One region of the Pseudomonas sp. AC169 genome, then DNA from elsewhere that is predicted to be linked to it. Evidence: predicted binding sites of a transcription regulator. Region 1 holds the regulator's gene; each other region holds the start of a gene.
What was found. Region 1 encodes sigma-54, which starts transcription at its own class of promoters, with help from an activator protein. Its sites were predicted from a motif close to ANTGGCATNNANNTTGCTNT; they were not measured.
Positions count from the first base shown of each region.

Region 2: the regulator sigma-54 is predicted to act here: its motif matches at 4,919-4,938, upstream of ACZZ0G_RS21530 (CmpA/NrtA family ABC transporter substrate-binding protein).
Region 3: the regulator sigma-54 is predicted to act here: its motif matches at 3,048-3,067, upstream of ACZZ0G_RS20025 (flagellar basal body rod protein FlgF).

Region 1 is NZ_OZ409866.1:3,651,991-3,659,046, reverse strand. Features, by position in the region: gene ACZZ0G_RS16385 (KpsF/GutQ family sugar-phosphate isomerase) at 1-420, shown strand, start outside; gene ACZZ0G_RS16380 (KdsC family phosphatase) at 420-944, shown strand; gene lptC (LPS export ABC transporter periplasmic protein LptC) at 953-1,525, shown strand; gene lptA (lipopolysaccharide transport periplasmic protein LptA) at 1,512-2,057, shown strand; gene lptB (LPS export ABC transporter ATP-binding protein) at 2,057-2,782, shown strand; gene ACZZ0G_RS16360 (RNA polymerase factor sigma-54) at 2,970-4,463, shown strand; gene hpf (ribosome hibernation-promoting factor, HPF/YfiA family) at 4,537-4,845, shown strand; gene ptsN (PTS IIA-like nitrogen regulatory protein PtsN) at 4,857-5,321, shown strand; gene rapZ (RNase adapter RapZ) at 5,324-6,181, shown strand; gene ACZZ0G_RS16340 (HPr family phosphocarrier protein) at 6,197-6,472, shown strand; gene ACZZ0G_RS16335 (ZIP family metal transporter) at 6,507-7,056, opposite strand, start outside.
Region 2 is NZ_OZ409866.1:4,794,624-4,801,679, reverse strand. Features, by position in the region: gene ACZZ0G_RS21550 (sensor domain-containing diguanylate cyclase) at 1-404, opposite strand, end outside; gene rlmKL (bifunctional 23S rRNA (guanine(2069)-N(7))-methyltransferase RlmK/23S rRNA (guanine(2445)-N(2))-methyltransferase RlmL) at 552-2,822, opposite strand; gene rmf (ribosome modulation factor) at 3,355-3,570, shown strand; gene ACZZ0G_RS21535 (quinone-dependent dihydroorotate dehydrogenase) at 3,811-4,830, opposite strand; gene ACZZ0G_RS21530 (CmpA/NrtA family ABC transporter substrate-binding protein) at 5,054-6,265, shown strand; gene ACZZ0G_RS21525 (ANTAR domain-containing response regulator) at 6,281-6,856, shown strand.
Region 3 is NZ_OZ409866.1:4,447,508-4,454,563, forward strand. Features, by position in the region: gene phhA (phenylalanine 4-monooxygenase) at 74-865, opposite strand; gene ACZZ0G_RS20020 (sigma-54-dependent transcriptional regulator) at 1,253-2,821, shown strand; gene ACZZ0G_RS20025 (flagellar basal body rod protein FlgF) at 3,122-3,862, shown strand; gene flgG (flagellar basal-body rod protein FlgG) at 3,908-4,693, shown strand; gene flgH (flagellar basal body L-ring protein FlgH) at 4,746-5,441, shown strand; gene ACZZ0G_RS20040 (flagellar basal body P-ring protein FlgI) at 5,469-6,557, shown strand; gene flgJ (flagellar assembly peptidoglycan hydrolase FlgJ) at 6,569-7,056, shown strand, end outside.

The sequences.
Region 1 (7,056 bases):
TTCTCGCACCCGGGGGGCGCGCTCGGTCGTCGTCTGTTGCTGAAAGTGGAAAACGTCATGCACGCCGGGCAGGAATTGCCGCAAGTACAACGCGGCACGCTGCTCAAAGACGCATTGATGGAAATGACCCGTAAAGGTCTGGGCATGACCGTCATCCTTGAAACTGACGGTAAACTGGCCGGAATCTTCACTGACGGCGACTTGCGCCGCACGCTCGATCGCAGTATCGACATTCGCAGTGCCACCATCGACCAGGTCATGACGGCGCACGGCAAGACTGCACGGCCCGAGATGCTGGCCGCCGAAGCCCTGAAAATCATGGAAGATCACCGAATCAACGCATTGGTAGTCGTAGATGAGGAAGATCGCCCGGTCGGCGCCTTCAACCTCTCCGATCTGCTGCGCGCAGGAGTCATGTAATGAGTAACGATCTGCTGCAACGCGGCAAAGCGATCAAACTGGCGGTTTTCGACGTCGACGGCGTCCTCACCGACGGGCGCCTGTATTTCCTTGAAGACGGCAGCGAATTCAAGACATTCAATACCCTCGACGGCCAAGGCATCAAAATGCTGATGAACGCTGGCGTGCAGACCGCTATCATCAGCGGCCGCAAGACCCCGGTGGTCGAGCGTCGAGCGAAAAACCTGGGGATTCCCCACCTGTTTCAGGGGCGTGAAGACAAATTGGTCGTTCTCGACGGTCTGCTTGAGCAACTGGGCCTAAGCTATGAAGAGGTCGCCTATCTCGGTGACGACCTGCCGGACCTGCCGGTAATCCGCCGCGTAGGGCTGGGCATGGCCGTGGCCAACGCTGCCGACTTCGTCCGTGAACACGCCCATGGTGTTACCCGCGCCCGTGGTGGCGAAGGTGCCGCCCGCGAATTCTGCGAATTGATCCTGCGCGCCCAGGGCCGCCTCGATGCGGCCAACGCCGCGTACCTGTGAGCCAAGCCATGTTCAGCAAAAAATTTCGTAACTTCCTGCTGTTCGGCTGCATCGCTGCGATTTTCGCCGCGGTCGGCTATTGGAACATCAGCCCGGAACGCTTCCTCGACAAGCCTCCGGTCTCTTCCATCGAAACACCTATCGACTGGTATGCGACCAACACGCATACCCTGCAATATTTGCCGGACGGCAAAGTGCAGTATGAGATGACCTCCGACAAGGCCGAGCATGTCAAGGCAACCGATATCACACTGGTCACCAAACCCGACCTGAACATGTATCGCGGAACCGAGTTTCCGTGGCATGTGACCAGTGAGCGCGGCGAAGTGAATTCGGGCGGCACCCAAGTGGAATTGATCGACTCGGTACGCATCAAGCGCACCGATGAACAGAACCGCGACCTGCTGGTTACTTCCACGCGCATGACAGTGTTCCCGCAGGAGCAATATGCGCAGACCGAGCAACCCGTTAGAATCGACGGCGCTGGCGGTGTATCGACTGGCGTTGGAATGAAAGCGTACCTGAAGGAAAGCAGGATACACCTGCTATCGAACGTAAGAGGACAGTATGAGGCTCGTTAAAACCCTCCCTATTTTGCTCAGTCTGGGCGCAGCACTGGGAAGCGTGAGCGCCTGGGCTCTGCCGAACGATCAGCAGCAACCTATCCGCATTCAGGCCGACGACGCCCAACTGGACGACAAGAACGGCATCGCCACTTATAAGGGTGATGTCATCATCACTCAGGGTTCGATGAAGGTGACCGGTAATACCGTGACCATCACCCGCACCCCGGCCGGCGATATCGACGTGGTGACGTCGGTGGGCAACCTTGCCTACTTCGAACAACTGCAAACCCAAGGTGACGCCAAGCCTGTACAGGGCTGGGGCGTGACGATCCAGTACCACGCCGCGCAAAACCGCGTTGTGCTGATCGACAAGGCCAAGGTTGTCGACAAGGACAACAACACGACTCAGGGCGAAAAAATCGTCTATGACACCGTGAAGAAACTGGCCAGCGCCGGTCGCGCTACCGGCAGCAAGGTCACCGAGGCGCGCCCGCGCATCGATATGGTGATCCAGCCGAAGAAGAAAACCGACGAGAAAACCCAGTAATGGCAACTCTGAAAGCTCAGCACCTGGCCAAGGCCTATAAAAGCCGCCAGGTCGTGCGTGACGTCAGCCTGTCGATCGACAGCGGCCAGATCGTCGGCCTGCTCGGCCCGAACGGCGCCGGCAAGACCACATGCTTCTACATGATCGTCGGCCTGGTTCAGGCCGATCAGGGCCGTGTGCTGATCGACGATCTGGACGTCAGCCACCAGCCGATGCACGGTCGTGCGAAGGCCGGTATCGGCTATCTGCCGCAAGAAGCGTCGATCTTCCGCAAACTGTCGGTGGCCGACAACATCATGGCCATCCTCGAGACCCGTCAGGAACTCGACAAGGCCGGCCGTCGCAAGGAGCTGGAAAGCCTGCTTCAGGAGTTCCACATCAGCCATATCCGCGACAACCTCGGTATGAGCCTGTCGGGTGGTGAACGCCGCCGGGTGGAAATCGCTCGCGCACTGGCCACGGCACCAAAATTCATCCTGCTCGACGAACCGTTCGCCGGTGTCGACCCGATCTCGGTCGGCGACATCAAGCAGATCATCCACCATCTTAAGGCCAAGGGTATCGGTGTATTGATCACCGACCACAACGTCCGCGAGACGCTGGATATCTGCGAAACCGCTTATATCGTCAACGATGGTCAACTGATCGCCGAAGGCGACGCAGAAACCATCCTGGCCAACGATCTGGTCAAGGAAGTGTATCTGGGCCACGAGTTCCGCCTGTAAGCGCGACAGTGCCCGGTGCGCCGCCGGGGCGCCGTATCGATTCAAGCAGGAATTAATACGCTTTAATTGTTACAGCGCTCTAGGCAAACACTTCAGTTTCAGGCATATAATTTGCTTAAGTTTGGCGCTTCGGCGCCCTGTAGTGGATGGCGCATAGCGCCGGCGAATAAGGTGTTAAGCCCCTGCCATGAAACCATCGCTAGTCTTGAGAATGGGCCAGCAGCTGACGATGACACCGCAGCTGCAACAGGCCATCCGCCTGCTCCAATTGTCGACCCTGGATCTGCAACAGGAAATCCAGGAGGCTCTGGAATCCAATCCGATGCTCGAACGCCAGGAAGAAGGCGACGACTTCGACAATTCCGACCCCATGGCCGACAACGCCGAACAGAAGCCCAACACCGAGATCCAGGAACCTTCGTATCAGGAAACCGCCCCGACGGTGGACAACCTCGAGGAAGGCGAATGGAACGAGCGCATCCCTAACGAGCTCCCGGTCGACACGGCTTGGGAAGACGTCTATCAGACCAGCGCCAGCAGCCTGCCCAGCAACGATGATGATGAGTGGGACTTCACCACCCGCACCTCTGCTGGCGAAAGCCTGCAAAGTCACCTGCTTTGGCAACTGAACCTCGCACCGATGTCCGACACCGATCGCCTGATCGCCGTGACCCTGATCGATTGCATCAACAATCAGGGCTACCTGGACGAAACCCTCGAAGAGATCCTTGAGGCGTTCGACCCGGAACTGGACATCGAACTGGACGAAATCGAAGCCGTCCTGCACCGCATCCAGCAGTTTGAACCGGCCGGTATCGGCGCCCGCAACCTTGGCGAATGCCTGCTGCTGCAATTACGTCAGCTGCCGGCCAAGACGCCTTGGCTGATTGAAGCGAAACGCCTGGTCAGCGATTACATCGACCTGCTCGGCGGCCGCGACTACAGCCAGTTGATGCGCCGCATGAAGCTCAAGGAAGACGAGCTGCGCCAGGTGATCGAACTGGTACAAAGCCTGAATCCGCGTCCGGGTTCGCAAATCGAATCCACCGAAGCCGAGTACGTCGTGCCTGACGTTATCGTGCGCAAGGACAACGAGCGCTGGCTGGTCGAGCTCAATCAGGAATCCGTGCCACGCCTGCGCGTCAACGCCCAGTACGCCGGTTTCGTCCGTCGCGCCGACACCAGCGCCGACAACACTTTCATGCGCAATCAGTTGCAGGAAGCCCGCTGGTTCATCAAGAGCCTGCAGAGCCGCAACGAAACCCTGATGAAAGTTGCCACCCAGATCGTCGAGCATCAACGCGGTTTTCTGGAGTACGGCGACGAAGCCATGAAGCCGCTGGTTCTGCATGACATCGCCGAAGCTGTCGGCATGCACGAATCGACGATTTCCCGGGTGACCACGCAGAAATTCATGCATACCCCGCGCGGTATTTATGAGCTGAAATACTTTTTCTCCAGCCACGTCAGCACCTCCGAAGGCGGCGAATGCTCGTCCACAGCGATCCGCGCGATCATCAAAAAACTGGTTGCCGCGGAAAATCAGAAAAAGCCGTTGAGTGACAGCAAGATCGCTGGTTTACTGGAGGCACAAGGCATTCAGGTGGCTCGCCGCACCGTCGCCAAGTACCGCGAATCCCTCGGGATCGCGCCTTCGAGCGAACGCAAGCGGTTGATGTAAGCCACGTTACAGCGTTCCAGTGGCAGGCTATCCAGCCTGCCGCTTTATGCACTGGCAACGAAGGAGAAGCTGTATGCAAGTCAACATCAGTGGACACCAACTGGAAGTGACCCAACCTCTGCGTTCCTACATCGAGGAAAAACTCCAACGACTGGAGCGACATTTCGACAAGATCACCAACGTGCAGGTCACGATGTGCGTCGAAAAGCTGAAGCAGAAAATCGAAGCCACCTTGCATATTCCCGGCAGCGAAGTGGTCGCCAACGCAGAAGATACTGATATGTATGCTGCGATCGACTCACTGACCGACAAGCTGGATCGCCAACTCAAAAAGCATAAGGAAAAGACCCAGAGCCTCCTCCAGGGCGCAACCGGTCGATAACCCCCCATTCCATGATCCGACTTGAAAGTATCCTGACCCCCGGCCGTTCCCTCGTGAACGTGCCGGGCGGCAGTAAAAAGAAAGCCCTCGAACAAATTGCCAACCTGATCGCCCGCGAAGTGCCGGCTCTGGAGATGCAAGATGTCTTCGAGGCGCTGATTGCCCGTGAAAAACTGGGTTCTACCGGTTTTGGCAACGGCATCGCCATTCCGCATTGTCGCCTGAAGGGTTGCACTTCGCCCATCAGCGCGCTGATGCACCTTGAAGCCCCTATCGATTTCGACGCCATCGATGGCGCGCCGGTTGACCTGCTGTTCGTTTTGCTGGTCCCGGAGGCTGCCACCGATGCGCACCTGGAGTTGCTGCGTCAGATCGCCAGCATGCTCGACCGCAAGGAGGTGCGTGAAAAACTGCGCAGCGCGGCGAGCAACGAAGCCTTGTATCAGGTTGTCCTGGACGAGCAGAACGGGCACTAATCATGCGCTTGATCATCGTCAGTGGCCGTTCCGGCTCGGGTAAAAGTACCGCACTGGACGTCCTTGAAGACAACGGCTACTACTGCATCGACAACCTGCCGGCTGGCTTGCTGCCGGAACTGGCCGAACGCGCGCTGATTCACACTGAGCTGGCGCAGCCGCTGGTGGCCGTGTCAATCGATGCGCGCAACCTGCCGAGCCACCTGTCCCGTTTCCCCGAACTGCTTGAGGATGCCCGCAGCAAGCACATCCAGTGCGATGTCCTGTATCTGGATGCCGACGAAGAAACCCTGCTCAAGCGCTTTTCCGAGACCCGTCGTCGTCATCCCCTAAGCAACGCCAACCGCTCGCTGGCCGAGGCTATACAGGATGAAACCGCACTGCTCGGCCCTATAGCCGATCTCGCTGATCTGAAAATCAACACCACCAATCTGAACCTGTACCAGTTGCGCGACACCATCAAGCTGCGCTTGCTGAACCAACCCGAGCCAGGCACCGCGTTTCTGGTCGAGTCATTCGGTTTCAAGCGCGGCATGCCAGTGGATGCGGATCTGGTCTTCGATGTGCGCTGCCTGCCCAATCCGTACTGGAAGCCGGAACTGCGCGCGCAATCGGGTCTTGATGCGCCAGTGGCCGAGTACCTGGCCGCGCAGCCGGAAGTTGAAGAAATGTTTCAGGACATCTTCACCTACCTGCACAAGTGGCTACCGCGCATCGCCGCGAGCAACCGCGCCTACGTCACCGTTGCCATTGGCTGCACCGGGGGGCATCACCGCTCCGTCTACCTGACCGAACGCTTGGGTCAGGCCCTGCAGAAAACCCTGAAGAACGTCCAGGTTCGCCACCGCGACCTCACTTAAAGGATTCACACCGCGATGCCTGCTCTGGAAATCGAAATCATCAACAAGCTGGGCCTGCATGCCCGCGCATCGGCCAAGTTCGTCGGGGTGGCCGGGCAATATCCGGATTGCACGATCAGAGTGGGCCGCACGCCAGAGACCACGGTCGATGGCAAAAGCATCATGGCGATGATGATGCTGGCGGCTGGCAAGGGCACCAAAATCTATCTGAGTACTGAAGGACATCAGGAACAGGAAGCGCTGGATGCGCTGGTGGCGCTGATCAACAACTGCTTCGATGAAGGCGGTTGATCCGCCAATGAGGGAGCTTGCTCCCTCACCTTGTTCAGCCCAACGCGGTATCCATCACCATCATCAAACAAAACCCGATCAATAAACCAAGACTGGCCAGTTTGTCATGACCGTGGCGCCGTGATTCCGGGATGACCTCGTGGGTCACCACCAGCAACATCGCTCCCGCCGCCAGTGCCAGACCCAATGGCAACAACACCTGCGCCAGACTGACCAGCCAGGCACAAAGCAGGGCAAACACTGGCTCGACCAGACCTGAGGCTGCACCGATCAGGAACGCCTTGACCCGCGACATCCCCGCACCGGCCAATACCAACGCAATCACCAGACCTTCCGGTACATCCTGCAAGGCGATGCCCATGGCCAGACTGTCCGCATCCGGCATGCCGCCGCCGGCAGAAACGCCGACGGCCATGCCTTCCGGGATGTTGTGGGCAATGATGGCGAACACGAACAACCAGATGCGCGGCGGAATCACCGGATGCTCGACGGTGCCGACGAGCATTTCCGGTGAAGCACCGGAAACTTTGCGATCGACCAGATACAACCCGAAAGCACCGAGCATGATGCCGAAGCAGATCAGG
Region 2 (7,056 bases), 1.1 Mb from region 1:
GTGAAGTTGGTCAGGCCTTCGTCACGCACCCGCTGCTCGAACGCAGCGCGCTCGGCACCGCTGACCTTGAGGGCAAACGAATAGGCCTGAGTACGCATTAATAAGGGTTGGGTGTAACCGTCGAATTCGGCGCGGGACACCGATTCAGAGTTGGCGAAGAAGCGCCGCAGGCCATCGAGGCGTTGTTCCTGATCCTGAAAGCGTTCTTCGATGCGGGTGTAACGTTCGTTGGCCAGCAGTTGGAAACGCTGACGGATCTGTTGCTGGAACTGATTGAGGGTGGCCCAGGCGAGCAGCCCCGTGAGAATCCCGCCGGCGAGCAATACCAGCAGCGCGACCAGCCAGGCCGAGACGTCTTCACTGATGAAACCCAGAATCTTTGGGCGCACGGGGTGCAACGACATAAAGACAACTCACACTACGCCAGCATTTACGGGAAAACCCCATTGACCGTGTGTGAGTTATAGCTATTAGCCACTAATTTAGCTAGCGCGGGCAGATCCACGGAGCCTTTAAAAATCAAGGCTCTGTGGATCCAATTGCGCCAAGCGTCAACGAGCCGTGATTTTCCAGGCGCGGTGGATCTTGGTGTTACGGGCGAAATCCGGATCGATGGTCTGCGCGCTGATTTCCTCGACCGCGTAACGCTCAGCGAGGTTTTCTTCCAACTGGAACTTGCGGAAGTTGTTGGAGAAATACAGCACACCGCCAGTTGCCAGACGCGCCATGGCCAGGTCAATCAACTGCACCTGATCACGCTGCACGTCGAAGATGCCTTCCATGCGCTTGGAGTTGGAGAACGTCGGCGGATCGATGAAGATCAGGTCGTACTCGTCACGGCTGCTTTCCAGCCACGCCATCACATCGCCCTGCTCCAGACGGTTCTTGTCCGAGTAGCCGTTCAGCGACAGGTTGCGGCGTGCCCAGTCGAGGTAGGTTTTCGACAGGTCAACGCTGGTGGTGCTGCGCGCACCGCCCTTGGCCGCGTGCACACTGGCGGTCGCGGTGTAGCAGAACAGATTGAGGAAGCGCTTGCCGGCCGCCTCTTTCTGAATGCGCATGCGCATCGGGCGGTGATCGAGGAACAGACCGGTGTCGAGGTAATCGGTGAGGTTGACCAGCAACTTCACGCCGCCCTCGCTGACTTCATTGAACTTGCCTTGCGCAGCCTGACGCTCGTACTGCTTGGTGCCGCTCTGGCGCTCGCGGCGTTTGACCACCACGCGGCTCTTATCGACGTTGAGCGCCTGCGGAATGGCCGCCAGGGCATCGAACATGCGCGCCGAGGCTTTTTCCGGGTCGATGGATTTTGGCGCGGCGTATTCCTGAACGTGCACCCAATCGTGGTACAGATCGATCGCCATCGCGTATTCAGGCATATCGGCATCGTAGACGCGGTAGCAATCGATGCCTTCGCGCTTGACCCACTTGCCCATGGCCTTGAGGTTTTTTTGCAGGCGGTTGGCAAACATCTGCCCGCCTTCGCTCAAGCGCGGTTGCTCGATCACCGGTGCCGGGGCTGGCGTCGGTTTGATCGGGTTGCCATTCTTGTTGAACTTGCGTTCTTGCGGCTCGTCCGGGGTCTGGTCGTAAGCCGCTTGCTCGCGCTCGGCCTGACGCTGTTCCGGAGTGCGACGCTCGCCGGTGACGAACTGATCCGGCAGCACTTTGATCAACAGCAGTTTGCACGGCAGCGCGCCGTTCCAGAATGAATACTGTTTATGGCTGCGGATGCCCATGCGCTTGCCCAGATCCGGCGCGCCGGTGAACACCGCCGCTTCCCAGTTCAGGCAGGCCTGACGCAGACGCTCGCCGAGGTTCTGGTAGAGATACAACAGGCTGGCTTCGTCACCGAGACGCTCACCGTACGGCGGGTTGCAGATGACCAGACCTTTCTGGTTCTGGTCCGGACGCGGCTCGAAGGTCGCGACTTCGCCCTGGTAGATCTTGATCCACTCGCTCAGACCGGCACGCTCAACGTTGTTGCGGCCCGGTTGAATCAGCCGAGGATCAGCTTCGTAACCACGAATCCACAGCGGTGGCTTGGCCAGACCGGCAGCGGCACGCTCGACGGCTTCTTCGTGGAGTTTTTTCCACAGCGCCGGCACGTGACCCAGCCACGCGGTAAAGCCCCACTGCTCACGACGCAGGTTCGGTGCCATATCGGCGGCAATCATGCTGGCTTCGACGAGGAACGTACCAACACCGCACATCGGGTCAGCCAACGCGCCGCCTTCGGCGGCAATGCGCGGCCAGCCGGAACGGATCAGGATCGCCGCCGCAAGGTTTTCCTTCAGCGGCGCCGCGCCCTGCTGCAAGCGATAACCGCGCTGGTGCAGGCTGTGGCCGGAGAGGTCGAGGGAGAGAATCGCTTCGCCGCGATCCAGGCGCAGGTGAATGCGCAGGTCCGGGTTGAGCTTGTCGATCGATGGGCGGTCGCCCTGTGGGGTGCGCAGTTTGTCGACGATGGCGTCTTTGACTTTCAAGGCGCCGAAGTGGGTGTTGTCGATGCCTGAGCCATGACCACTGAATTCAACGGCAAGGGTGCCGTCGCTGAGCATGTGATCCTGCCAGTCGATGTCGAGCACGCCGTGGTACAGGTCTTCGGCGTCTTTCATCGGGAAGCGCTTGAGCACCAGCAATACGCGGTTGGCCAGACGCGACCAGAGGCACAGGCGATAAGCGGTTTCCATGGTCGCCATGCCACGCACGGCGGAAGTGTGCTCGCGCGCTTCTTCAAGGCCAAGCCCGACGGCTTCCTCGATGAGCAGGCCTTCAAGGCCTTTAGGGCAAGTGAGGAAGAGTTCGAAACGGTCGGACATGGTATTTCCAGAGCCTTTGGCTAGTGAATCGGCAACGCATTGCCGATCCGGTTTTCAATCAGGCGCTTTTCTAAAAGAACGCCCGCGTGGCACGAAGGTGTGCCGTTCCATCCCCGCTGCTCGGGTTAAAAGAGCTTAGATGCCGGGACAGATAAAAAAGTTGATGCAACAAAAAGTCTTAAAGCGACCCTTCGTCGCTTTATACCCCAGCGCAAACGTGGGTCATTCTCACTAAAGAATTAACCCCATCATCCAGCGCGGGGCCGATCATACCGGGGTTTGCTCAATAAACGTTCAATAAATACGCAGTTACTTATCGCTATAGCATCCTTTTCGTTACGTCCTTATGACAAAACGGTCATTCCATCGCTGTGACTCATTGGTTAGAACTGAGCACAGGTTGACGTCGCAACGGCGTCAACACCTTGGCTCGCCACGCCGGCAGCGAGCCGCACCATGGCAGGTTGTTTTCTGCCCGACCTCAGTTGAGGTCAACGCGACACAAACAGTCAACAAGTGAGGGAAACACCCTATGAGAAGACTTAAGCGTGATCCGTTGGAAAGAGCATTTTTGCGCGGATATCAATATGGCGTTGGTGGCAAATCCCGTGAGCTTTGCCCATTTACTCTACCGTCGGTACGTCAAGCCTGGATCAACGGCTGGCGAGAAGGACGCGGCGACAACTGGGACGGTATGACCGGCACTGCGGGAATCCACAGACTCAACGAACTTCACGCCGTCGGCTGACACAGGGCATTAATTCCGACACGACAATCTGAATTTGCAACGACTTACCATGCACGTCCTTCCCGGACGGCGGGCTACGGCCCAGGGGCTCCTTCGAGGAGCCCTTTTTTATGCCTGTCACATTATTTGTGCCTAAACAAAAACCCTGTGGGAGCGAGCCTGCTCGCGAAAGCGGTGTGTCAGTCACAGAAATATTGACTGAACTGGCGCCTTCGCGAGCAGGCTCACTCCCACAAGGGGTCAGCGCAGGGCGGCGATCGCGTCTACCGATTCACGAATCAGCGCCGGGCCCTTATAGATGAAGCCGGAGTAGATTTGCACCAGGCTCGCACCGGCGAGAATCTTCTCAGCCGCATGCTTGCCTTCGGTAATCCCGCCAGCCGCAATGATCGGCAACCGCCCCGCCAACTCACCGGCCAGCACTTTCACAGTATTGGTGCTCTTCTCCCGCACCGGCGCCCCCGACAAACCGCCCGCCTCGTCGCCATGCTCCATGCCTTCAACGCCAACACGACTCAGCGTGGTGTTGGTCGCGATCACCGCGTCCATGCCGGTTTCGATCAGCGCCTGGGCAACCTGCGCGGTTTCTTCATCGGTCATGTCCGGGGCAATCTTGATCGCCAGCGGCACATGCTTGCCATGACGTAACGCCAGTTCGGCACGGCGGGTAGCCAGATCCGCGAGCAACTGCTTGAGCGAATCACCAAATTGCAGGCTGCGCAGGCCCGGAGTGTTCGGCGAACTGACGTTGACCGTCACGTAGCTGGCGTGGGCGTACACCTTGTCCAGGCAGATCAGGTAATCGTCGACCGCGCGTTCAACCGGGGTATCGAAGTTCTTGCCGATGTTGATGCCCAGCACGCCTTTGTATTTCGCCGCAGCCACCCGCGCCAGCAGGTTATCGACACCGAGGTTGTTGAAACCCATGCGGTTGATGATCGCCTCGGCTTCCGGCAAACGGAAGATCCGTGGTTTCGGGTTGCCCGGCTGCGGACGCGGGGTCACGGTGCCGATTTCGACAAAACCGAAACCCAGTTGCGCAAAGCCATCGATGGCCGCGCCATTCTTGTCCAGCCCGGCCGCCAGCCCCACCGGGTTGGGGAATTCGAGGCCCATGACCGTCACCGGTTTCTTTGCCGGCGCCTTGCACAGCAAGCCGTTGAGGCCCAAACGCCCACCCGCGCCGATCAGATCCAGCGACAGATCGTGGGAGGTTTCCGGGGAAAGTTTGAACAACAGCTGACGGGCCAGGGTGTACATGGGCGGCGATGACTCGGGCGGCGAAAAGAGGCGGCGATTATAGCCGGGCATCGACCTGCCGCGCGAGGCGCACGCGCAAATCGCTGTCTCTGGCATATGCCTTGCACCCTCCTTGGCTATCAGCGCGCAGGCCAATGACGGCACGCGGGCAAGGACAATGGCGTCGTCCCGGGTTTTGCCTGTGCAAAGTCTGCGGCGGCGCTTTTTTTTGAGGTAACGCTGGATGAATGAACCTTCGGTAGGGCCACTGGCCTGGGTCAATGGCAGCGATGCCCCGGAAAAGACCGCGATCAACCTTGGCTTCATGGCGCTGAGCGATTGCGCCTCGGTCGTCGTCGCGGCCACGCAGGGCTTTGCTCAACCTTACGGGCTAACGCTGAATCTCAAGCGCCAGGCGTCGTGGGCGAATCTGCGCGACAAGCTGGTCAGCGGTGAACTCGATGCCGCGCACAGCCTGTACGGATTGATTTACGCCGTGCACTTGGGCATTGGCGGCGTCGCTCCGACCGATATGGCTGTGCTGATGGGCCTGAATCAAAACGGGCAAAGCCTCAATTTGTCCCACAGCCTGCAAAACCTCGGCGTGACCAGTCCTGAAGCGCTGGACCGCCACGTGCACCAAAGCCGCGCAAAACTGACCTTCGCGCAAACCTTTCCCACCGGCACTCACGCGATGTGGCTGTATTACTGGCTGGCGAGTCAGGGCATCCATCCGCTGCAGGACGTCGACAGTGTGGTGGTGCCGCCGCCGCAAATGGTCGCGCATCTGCAAGCCGGGCGTATTGATGGTTTTTGCGTCGGCGAACCGTGGGCCGCCAGCGCGGTGCAGCAGGACCTCGGTTTCACCCTCGCGACCAGCCAGACCATCTGGCCCGATCACCCGGAGAAAGTCCTTGGCTGCACCCGTGAATTTGTCGAGCAATACCCGAACACCGCACGGGCGCTGGTGATGGCGATCCTTGAAGCCAGCCGCTTTATCGAAGAGAGCCCGGAAAATCGTCGCAGCACCGCGCAATTGCTCAGTGCGCCGGAATATCTGGACGCGCCGCTGTCGTGCATCGAACCGCGTTTTCTCGGAGATTATGCCGATGGCCTCGGCAATCGCTGGCAGGATCCGCACGCGCTGCGTTTCCACGGCAACGGCGAGGTTAATCTGCCTTATCTGTCGGACGGCATGTGGTTCATGACCCAGTTCCGCCGCTGGGGCCTGCTGCGTGAAGATCCGGATTACCTCGCCGTCGCCCGCCAGGTTCAGCAACTGGATATCTACCGCGACGCCGCCACCGCTGTCGGCGTCGCCGCATGGGGCACCGACATGCGCAGCAGCCAGTTGCTTGACGGCAAGATCTGGGACGGCAGCGACCCGGCCGCTTACGCACGCAGTTTCAAGTTGCACGCGTTGAACGACGATGCTCCCCTTCTCGCCCGCCGCTGACAGGAGACCGCGAACATGTTGCGCATTCTGCTGATCAATGACACGGCGAAAAAAGTCGGTCGCCTGAAAGCTGCGCTGACCGAGGCCGGTTTCGAGGTGATCGACGAGTCCGGTTTGACCATCGACCTGCCCGCGCGCGTCGAAACGGTGCGCCCGGACGTGATTCTGATCGATACCGAGTCACCGAGCCGCGATGTCATGGAGCAAGTGGTGCTGGTCAGCCGCGACCAGCCACGGCCAATCGTGATGTTTACCGATGAGCATGATCCGGGAGTAATGCGTCAGGCGATCAAGTCCGGGGTCAGTGCCTACATCGTCGAAGGCATTCACGCACAGCGTTTGCAGCCAATTCTCGATGTGGCGATGGCCCGGTTCGAGAGTGATCAGGCGTTGCGTGCGCAGTTACAGGCGCGTGATCAGCAATTGGCTGAGCGCAAGCGCATTGAGCTGGCCAAGGGGTTATTGATGAAGATGAAGGATTGCAATGAGGAAGAGGCTTACACCTTGATGCGGCGCCAGGCGATGAGCCGGCAGCAGAAGCTGATTCAGGTGGCCGAACAAATCATAGCCATGAGTGAGTTGCTCGGCTGAATTCGCTGACCGCTTGAAAAGCCCCTCACCCTAGCCCTCTCCCAGAGGGAGAGGGGACCGACCGAGCTGTCTGACGTCAAACATCGACCTGAAAGACCGAGTCGATTATGGATTCACAGTAGAAAATCACAGGTCGGCGTACTTCTTTAGCATCCCCCAATCAGTCCCCTCTCCCTCTGGGAGAGGGTTAGGGTGAGGGG
Region 3 (7,056 bases), 800 kb from region 1:
CGGCCGTCAATGCCGTCACGCTAAACCAAAGTGGCGGCGACTGACAGGCTCAATTGTCAGCAAAAGTCGCGGTTCACGCGGCTTTTGGTTTCGGCGGAAACTTCGGTGCGTGCAGACCCAGCTGCATGCCTTGGCGAACCATGGCCATGATGTCTTCATGGGCCACATCGAACAGACGCTTAAGGTTCGGCAGGACAAAGTACAACGGTTGCAGGATGTCGATGCGGTACGGCGTGCGCATGGCTTCGAGCGGGTCGAAGGCCTGATGCTCAGGTTCGTCCGACAGCGAATAAACGGTTTCTTTCGGCGAGGACAGGATGCCGCCACCGTAGATGCGCTTGCCTTGCGGGGTGTCGACCAGGCCGAACTCGATGGTCATCCAGTACAGGCGCGCGAGGTACACGCGTTCTTCCTTGGTGGCCTGCAAACCGAGTTTGCCGTAGGTGTGAGTGAACTCTGCGAAGTACGGGTTGGTCAGCAGCGGGCAGTGACCAAAAATCTCGTGGAAAATATCCGGCTCTTGCAGGTAGTCCAGCTCTTCGCGGGTACGAATGAACGTCGCGACCGGAAATTGCTTGCTGGCCAGCAGTTCAAAAAAGGTCTGGAAGGGGATCAGTGCCGGCACGCGGGCGACCTGCCAACCGGTGGTCTCGCCGAGCACCTTGTTGATCTCGCCGAGTTGCGGAATGCGGTCGTGGGGCAGACCGAGTTTTTCGATACCGTCCAGATATTCCTGGCACGCACGCCCTTCGATCACTTTCAACTGGCGAGTGATCAGCGTGTTCCACACCGCGTGTTCTTCGGCGGGGTAGTCGATAAAACCTTGCGCATCGGGCTCGCGGGCCACGTATTGCGTCTGCTTCATGCTGCTCTCCTGCTAGGGGAATTCGTTCTTGTTATGTCCAGCGATGGACTCAGAATTACCTGAGAGCGGGTTGATGTGCAGTAGGTTGAATCGTCTGCGCGTAGGAAATTTCTCTTTAATTCGTAAAGTTATCGTTACGGTTTGGCCGCCGTCGCGCATTTTCGGTGATTTTCAGGTTTGAAAAGCCTGGTGGCTGTCACATAATCTTGACAACTATCTGCGCGCCTCGACAGAAAAGTCGTGGTGCTATCCCTTGTGGGAGCGAGCCTGCTCGCGAATGCGATCTGCCTGACACATTAATGTTGAATGTGCCGCCGTCTTCGCGAGCAGGTTCGCTCCCACAGGTTTTGTATTTAACCTTATGACTGGTTTGGCGGGTTTTCTCCTATGCGCATCAAAGTCCACTGCCAGAACCGCATCGGCATCCTGCGCGACATTCTCAACCTGCTGGTGGCCTACGGGATCAACGTCGCACGCGGTGAGGTCGGCGGCGAACACGGCAATGCGATCTACCTGCACTGCCCGAACCTGATCAACATCCAGTTCCAGGCATTGCGCCCCAAGTTCGAGGCGATCGCCGGGGTGTTCGGCGTCAAGCGGGTAGGGCTGATGCCCAGCGAACGACGGCACATGGAATTGAACGCCTTGCTCGGTGCGCTGGAGTTTCCGGTGCTGTCGATCGACATGGGCGGCTCGATCGTCGCTGCCAATCGCGCGGCGGCGCAGCTGCTCGGGGTGCGAGTGGACGAGGTGCCGGGCATTCCGCTGTCGCGCTACGCCGAAGATTTCGACTTGCCAGAGCTGGTGCGCGCCAATAAATCGCGAATCAACGGCATGCGCGTCAAGGTCAAGGGCGACGTCTTTCTCGCCGATATCGCGCCGCTGCAATCGGAACACGATGACAGCGAAGCCATGGCCGGCGCGGTGCTGACCTTGCATCGCGCCGACCGCGTTGGCGAGCGCATCTACAACGTGCGCAAGCAGGAGCTGCGGGGCTTCGACAGCATCTTCCAGAGTTCGAAAGTGATGGCCGCCGTGGTGCGTGAAGCGCGGCGCATGGCACCACTGGATGCGCCGCTATTGATTGAAGGCGAAACCGGCACCGGTAAGGAATTGCTCGCGCGTGCCTGTCATCTTGCCAGCCCGCGCGGACAGTCGCCGCTGATGGCGCTCAACTGCGCAGGTTTGCCGGAGTCGATGGCCGAGACCGAGCTGTTCGGCTACGGCCCCGGCGCCTTCGAAGGGGCGCGGGCCGAAGGCAAACTCGGCCTGCTGGAGCTGACCGCAGGCGGCACGCTGTTTCTCGACGGCGTCGGTGAAATGAGCCCGCGCTTGCAGGTGAAGCTGCTGCGCTTTCTGCAGGACGGTTGCTTCCGTCGCGTTGGCAGTGATGAAGAGGTTTATCTGGATGTGCGGGTGATTTGCGCGACGCAAGTGGACTTATCGGAGTTGTGCGCGCGCGGTGAATTTCGCCAGGACTTGTATCACCGCTTGAACGTGCTCTCCCTGCACATCCCGCCGTTGCGCGAATGCCTTGATGGACTGACGCCGCTGGTCGAGCACTTCCTCGATCAGGCCAGTCGGCAGATCGGTTGCTCGCTCCCGAAACTGGCACCGGCGGCGATGGATCGGCTCAGTCATTACCACTGGCCGGGCAACGTGCGGCAGCTGGAGAACGTGCTGTTCCAGGCGGTTTCGCTGTGCGACGGCGGTACGGTGAAGGCCGAGCATATTCGTCTGCCGGATTACGGCGTGCGTCAGCCGCTTGGCGATTTCTCGCTGGAGGGTGGGCTGGACGAGATTGTCGGGCGGTTCGAGAAAGCGGTGCTGGAGCGCTTGTATTCCGAGCATCCGAGCAGTCGGCAGTTGGGTAAGCGGTTGGGTGTTTCGCACACCACCATTGCCAACAAGCTGCGTGAATACGAAGTCGGCAAAGACCCCGGCAGCAGCGAATGATCGTTCCCACGCTCTGCGTGGGAATGCCTCAATGGACGCTCTGCGTCCGGTTTCGGACGCGGAGCGTCCCGGGCTGCATCCCCACGCGGAGCGCGGGAACGATCATTAGCCGGGATTGCCGCGAAGCGGCATAACACCGCCGGTTTTTCGACTTCGATACATTTCCAATTCCCCCGCTACATCCCTCAAGTCCTTTGTTTACCGGGTCTTTGCCCGCCAGAAAAAAGTTGGTCTGCAAATTGCTTATGGCTCAGCAGTACAGCGGTGGGCGGCAAACGTCCGGCATGCAGAGGAAAGAGTGTGGACAAGTACCTTTATGTGGCAATGACCGGCGCCAGCCAGAACGCGCTGGCGCAGAAGGCTCATGCCAACAACCTGGCGAACATCTCCACCAACGGTTTTCAGCGCGACCTGGAGCAGGCGCGTTCGATGCCGGTGTTCGGTGACAGCTTTCCGGCGCGTGCGTTTGCCATGAGCGAACGGCCCGCCACCGACTTCACCCCGGGTTCGCTGGTACAGACCGGCCGTGACCTCGACGTCGCCGTGACCGGCAACGGTTTCATTGCCGTGCAGAACCCTAACGGCGGCGAAAGCTACGTGCGCACCGGCAGCCTCAACGTTGACGCCCTCGGCGTGCTGCGCGCCGGCAACGGCATGCCGGTGATCGGCAATGGCGGCCCGATCGCCGTGCCGCCCGAGCAGCAGATCGAAGTCGGTGAAGACGGCACCATCAGTATTCGTGCGATGGGCGAAGGCCCGCGCGTCATGGCGGAAGTCGACCGGATCAAACTGGTCAACCCGGACATCAAGAACATGAACAAGGGCCTCGACGGCTCGATCTACACCAAGGACGGCCAGCCGGCGCAGGCCGATGCCAACGTCAAACTGGTGTCGGGTTTCCTTGAGTCGAGCAACGTCAACGCCGTTGAAGAGATGACCTCGGTGCTGGCCCTGGCCAAGCAGTTCGAGTTGCACGTCAAGATGATGAACACCGCCAAAGACGACGACCAGGCCATGGCTCGGGTCTTGCAGATCAGCTAATTATCAGAACGTCGCGCCGAAAAACAGGCGCACGAGGAGAATCGAATGCTTCCGGCTCTATGGGTTGCCAAAACCGGTCTGTCCGCCCAGGACACCAACCTGACCACCATTTCCAACAACCTGGCGAACGTGTCGACCACGGGTTTCAAACGTGATCGCGCCGAGTTCCAGGACTTGCTCTATCAGATCAAACGCCAGCCAGGCGCCCAGTCGACTCAAGACAGCGAACTGCCGTCGGGTCTGCAATTGGGTACCGGTGTGCGCATTGTCGGCACCCAGAAGAACTTCACCGCCGGCAGCCTGCAAACCACCGAGCAGCCGCTGGACATGGCCATCGACGGTCGCGGTTTCTTCCAGATCCTGCAACCGGACGGCACCACGTCGTACACCCGTGACGGTACCTTCCACCTCGATTCCAATGGCCAGATCGTTAACGCCAGCGGTTTCGCTCTGGAACCGGCCATCGTCATTCCGAACGATGCCCAGACCTTCACCGTCGGCCGTGACGGCACCGTGTCTATCACTGTCGCTGGCAACGCCGCCTCTCAGGTGATCGGCAACCTGCAAACCGCCGACTTCATCAACCCGGCCGGTCTGCAAGCGGTGGGCAACAACCTGTTCCTGGAAACTGCTGCTTCCGGCGCGCCGCAAGTCGGCACCCCGGGTCTGGCCGGTTTCGGTACCACCCTGCAGAACACCCTGGAAACCTCCAACGTCAGCACCGTGGAAGAGATGGTCAACATGATCACCACTCAGCGCGCTTACGAGATGAACTCCAAGGTGATCTCCACCGCCGACCAGATGCTCTCGTTCGTAACGCAGAATCTGTAATCAAGTCTATGAGGCGGCCATGAGGTCGCCTGCAACACCGTGAGGTAGGGTCATGAATCGCTTTGTATCTGTTCTGGCATTGAGTGGGGTCGTCTCGCTCGCGGGCTGCGTCGCCCCGACGCCCAAGCCCAATGACCCTTACTACGCCCCGGTGTTGCCGCGCACGCCGCTGCCGGCTGCTGCCAATAACGGCTCGATCTATCAGGCCGGTTTCGAGCAGAACCTGTACAGCGATCGCAAGGCTTTCCGGGTCGGTGACATCATCACCATCACCCTGAACGAGCGCACGCAGGCGAGCAAGAACGCCAATTCGCAGATGGACAAGAACAGCGACAACAAGATCGGTCTGACCTCGTTGTTCGGCTCCAGCCTGACCACCAACAACCCGATCGGCGGCAACGACCTGAGTCTGAACGCCGGCTACAGTGCCGACCGCTCGACCAAGGGCGACGCCAAGTCGGGGCAGAGCAACAGCCTGACCGGTTCGATCACCGTGACCGTCGCTGACGTGCTGCCCAACGGCATCATCGCTGTGCGTGGCGAGAAGTGGCTGACGCTGAACACCGGTGACGAACTGGTACGCATCGCCGGTCTGGTGCGCGCCGATGACATCGCCACGGACAACACCGTGTCGTCGACCCGGGTCGCCGATGCACGCATCACCTACTCGGGTACCGGCGCATTTGCCGATACGAGTCAGCCAGGCTGGTTCGACCGTTTCTTCCTCAGCCCGCTGTTCCCTTTCTAGGTGGCTACGTTGAATCTGAAAAGCCTTATGGTGGCCGCGCTGTTGATGTCGGCGGCCTTCAATGCACAAGCCGAACGGTTGAAGGACATCGCCAGCATTTCCGGCGTGCGTTCCAACCAGTTGATCGGTTACGGCCTGGTGGTCGGGCTTAACGGCACCGGCGACCAGACGACGCAGACCCCGTTCACCCTGCAGACTTTCAACAACATGCTCTCGCAGTTCGGCATCAAGGTACCGCCGGGATCGGGCAATGTGCAGTTGAAAAACGTCGCGGCGGTGTCGATCAGTGCCGATTTGCCGGCGTTCGCCAAGCCGGGTCAGCAGGTCGACATTACCGTGTCCTCGATCGGTAACTCCAAGAGCTTGCGCGGCGGCACGCTGTTGCTGACCCCGCTCAAGGGTATCGACGGCAACGTCTACGCGGTCGCTCAGGGCAACCTGGTGGTCGGCGGTTTTGACGCCGAAGGCCGTGACGGTTCGAAGATCACCGTCAACGTTCCGTCGGCCGGTCGCATCCCCGGCGGTGCGTCGGTGGAGCGTTCGGTGCCGAGCGGTTTCAACCAGGGCAACAGCCTGACGCTGAACCTCAATCGCTCCGACTTCACCACCGCCAAGCGTATCGTCGACAAGATCAACGACATGCTCGGCCCTGGCGTCGCACAAGCCATCGACGGCGGCTCGATTCGTGTCACTGCGCCACTTGATCCGAGCCAGCGCGTCGACTACCTGTCGATCCTGGAAAACCTCGAAGTCGATCCGGGTCAGGCGGTGGCGAAAGTCATCATCAACTCGCGTACCGGCACCATCGTTATCGGTCAGAACGTCAAGGTTTCGCCAGCCGCCGTGACCCACGGCAGCCTGACCGTGACCATCACCGAAGATCCGATTGTCAGCCAGCCAGGTCCACTGTCAAACGGCCAGACCGCTGTCGTGCCGCGCTCGCGTGTAAACGCCGAGCAGGAAGCCAAACCGATGTTCAAGTTCGGCCCGGGCACCACCCTCGACGAGATCGTGCGTGCGGTGAACCAGGTCGGCGCGGCACCGGGTGACTTGATGGCGATCCTCGAAGCCTTGAAGCAGGCCGGCGCGTTGCAAGCCGACCTGATAGTGATCTGAGGCCGACCCTTATGGATATGCGCAAAAGCGGTCTGGTCAGCAGCAGCGATTCGGGTTCCTACTCGGACCTCAATCGCCTGAACCAGCTCAAGGTCGGCGACAAGAACAGTGATGCGAACCTGCGCAAAGTGGCGCAGGAATTCGAATCGCTGTTCCTTGGTGAGATGCTCAAGTCGATGCGTTCGGCGACCAACGCCCTGGGCGAAGACAATCCGCTGAACACGCCGGCGGCCAAGCAGTATCAGGAAATGTACGATCAGCAACTGGCCGTTTCCATGTCCCGCGAGGGCGGGGGTATCGGTCTGGCCGATGTGCTGATGCGTCAAATGTCGAAGAACAAACCGCTGGCACCGGGCGAGGCAGCTGCAGCGTCGGCTGCCAAGCAGGAAGAAGCCAAGGCGAAAGCTGCGGCCGTGGTCACACCGGTTGCCGCCGGCACCGTGGCTACCAACGGCCCGTTGTCGCGGCTCAATGGCGAGCGCCCATTGTGGGCGTCGCG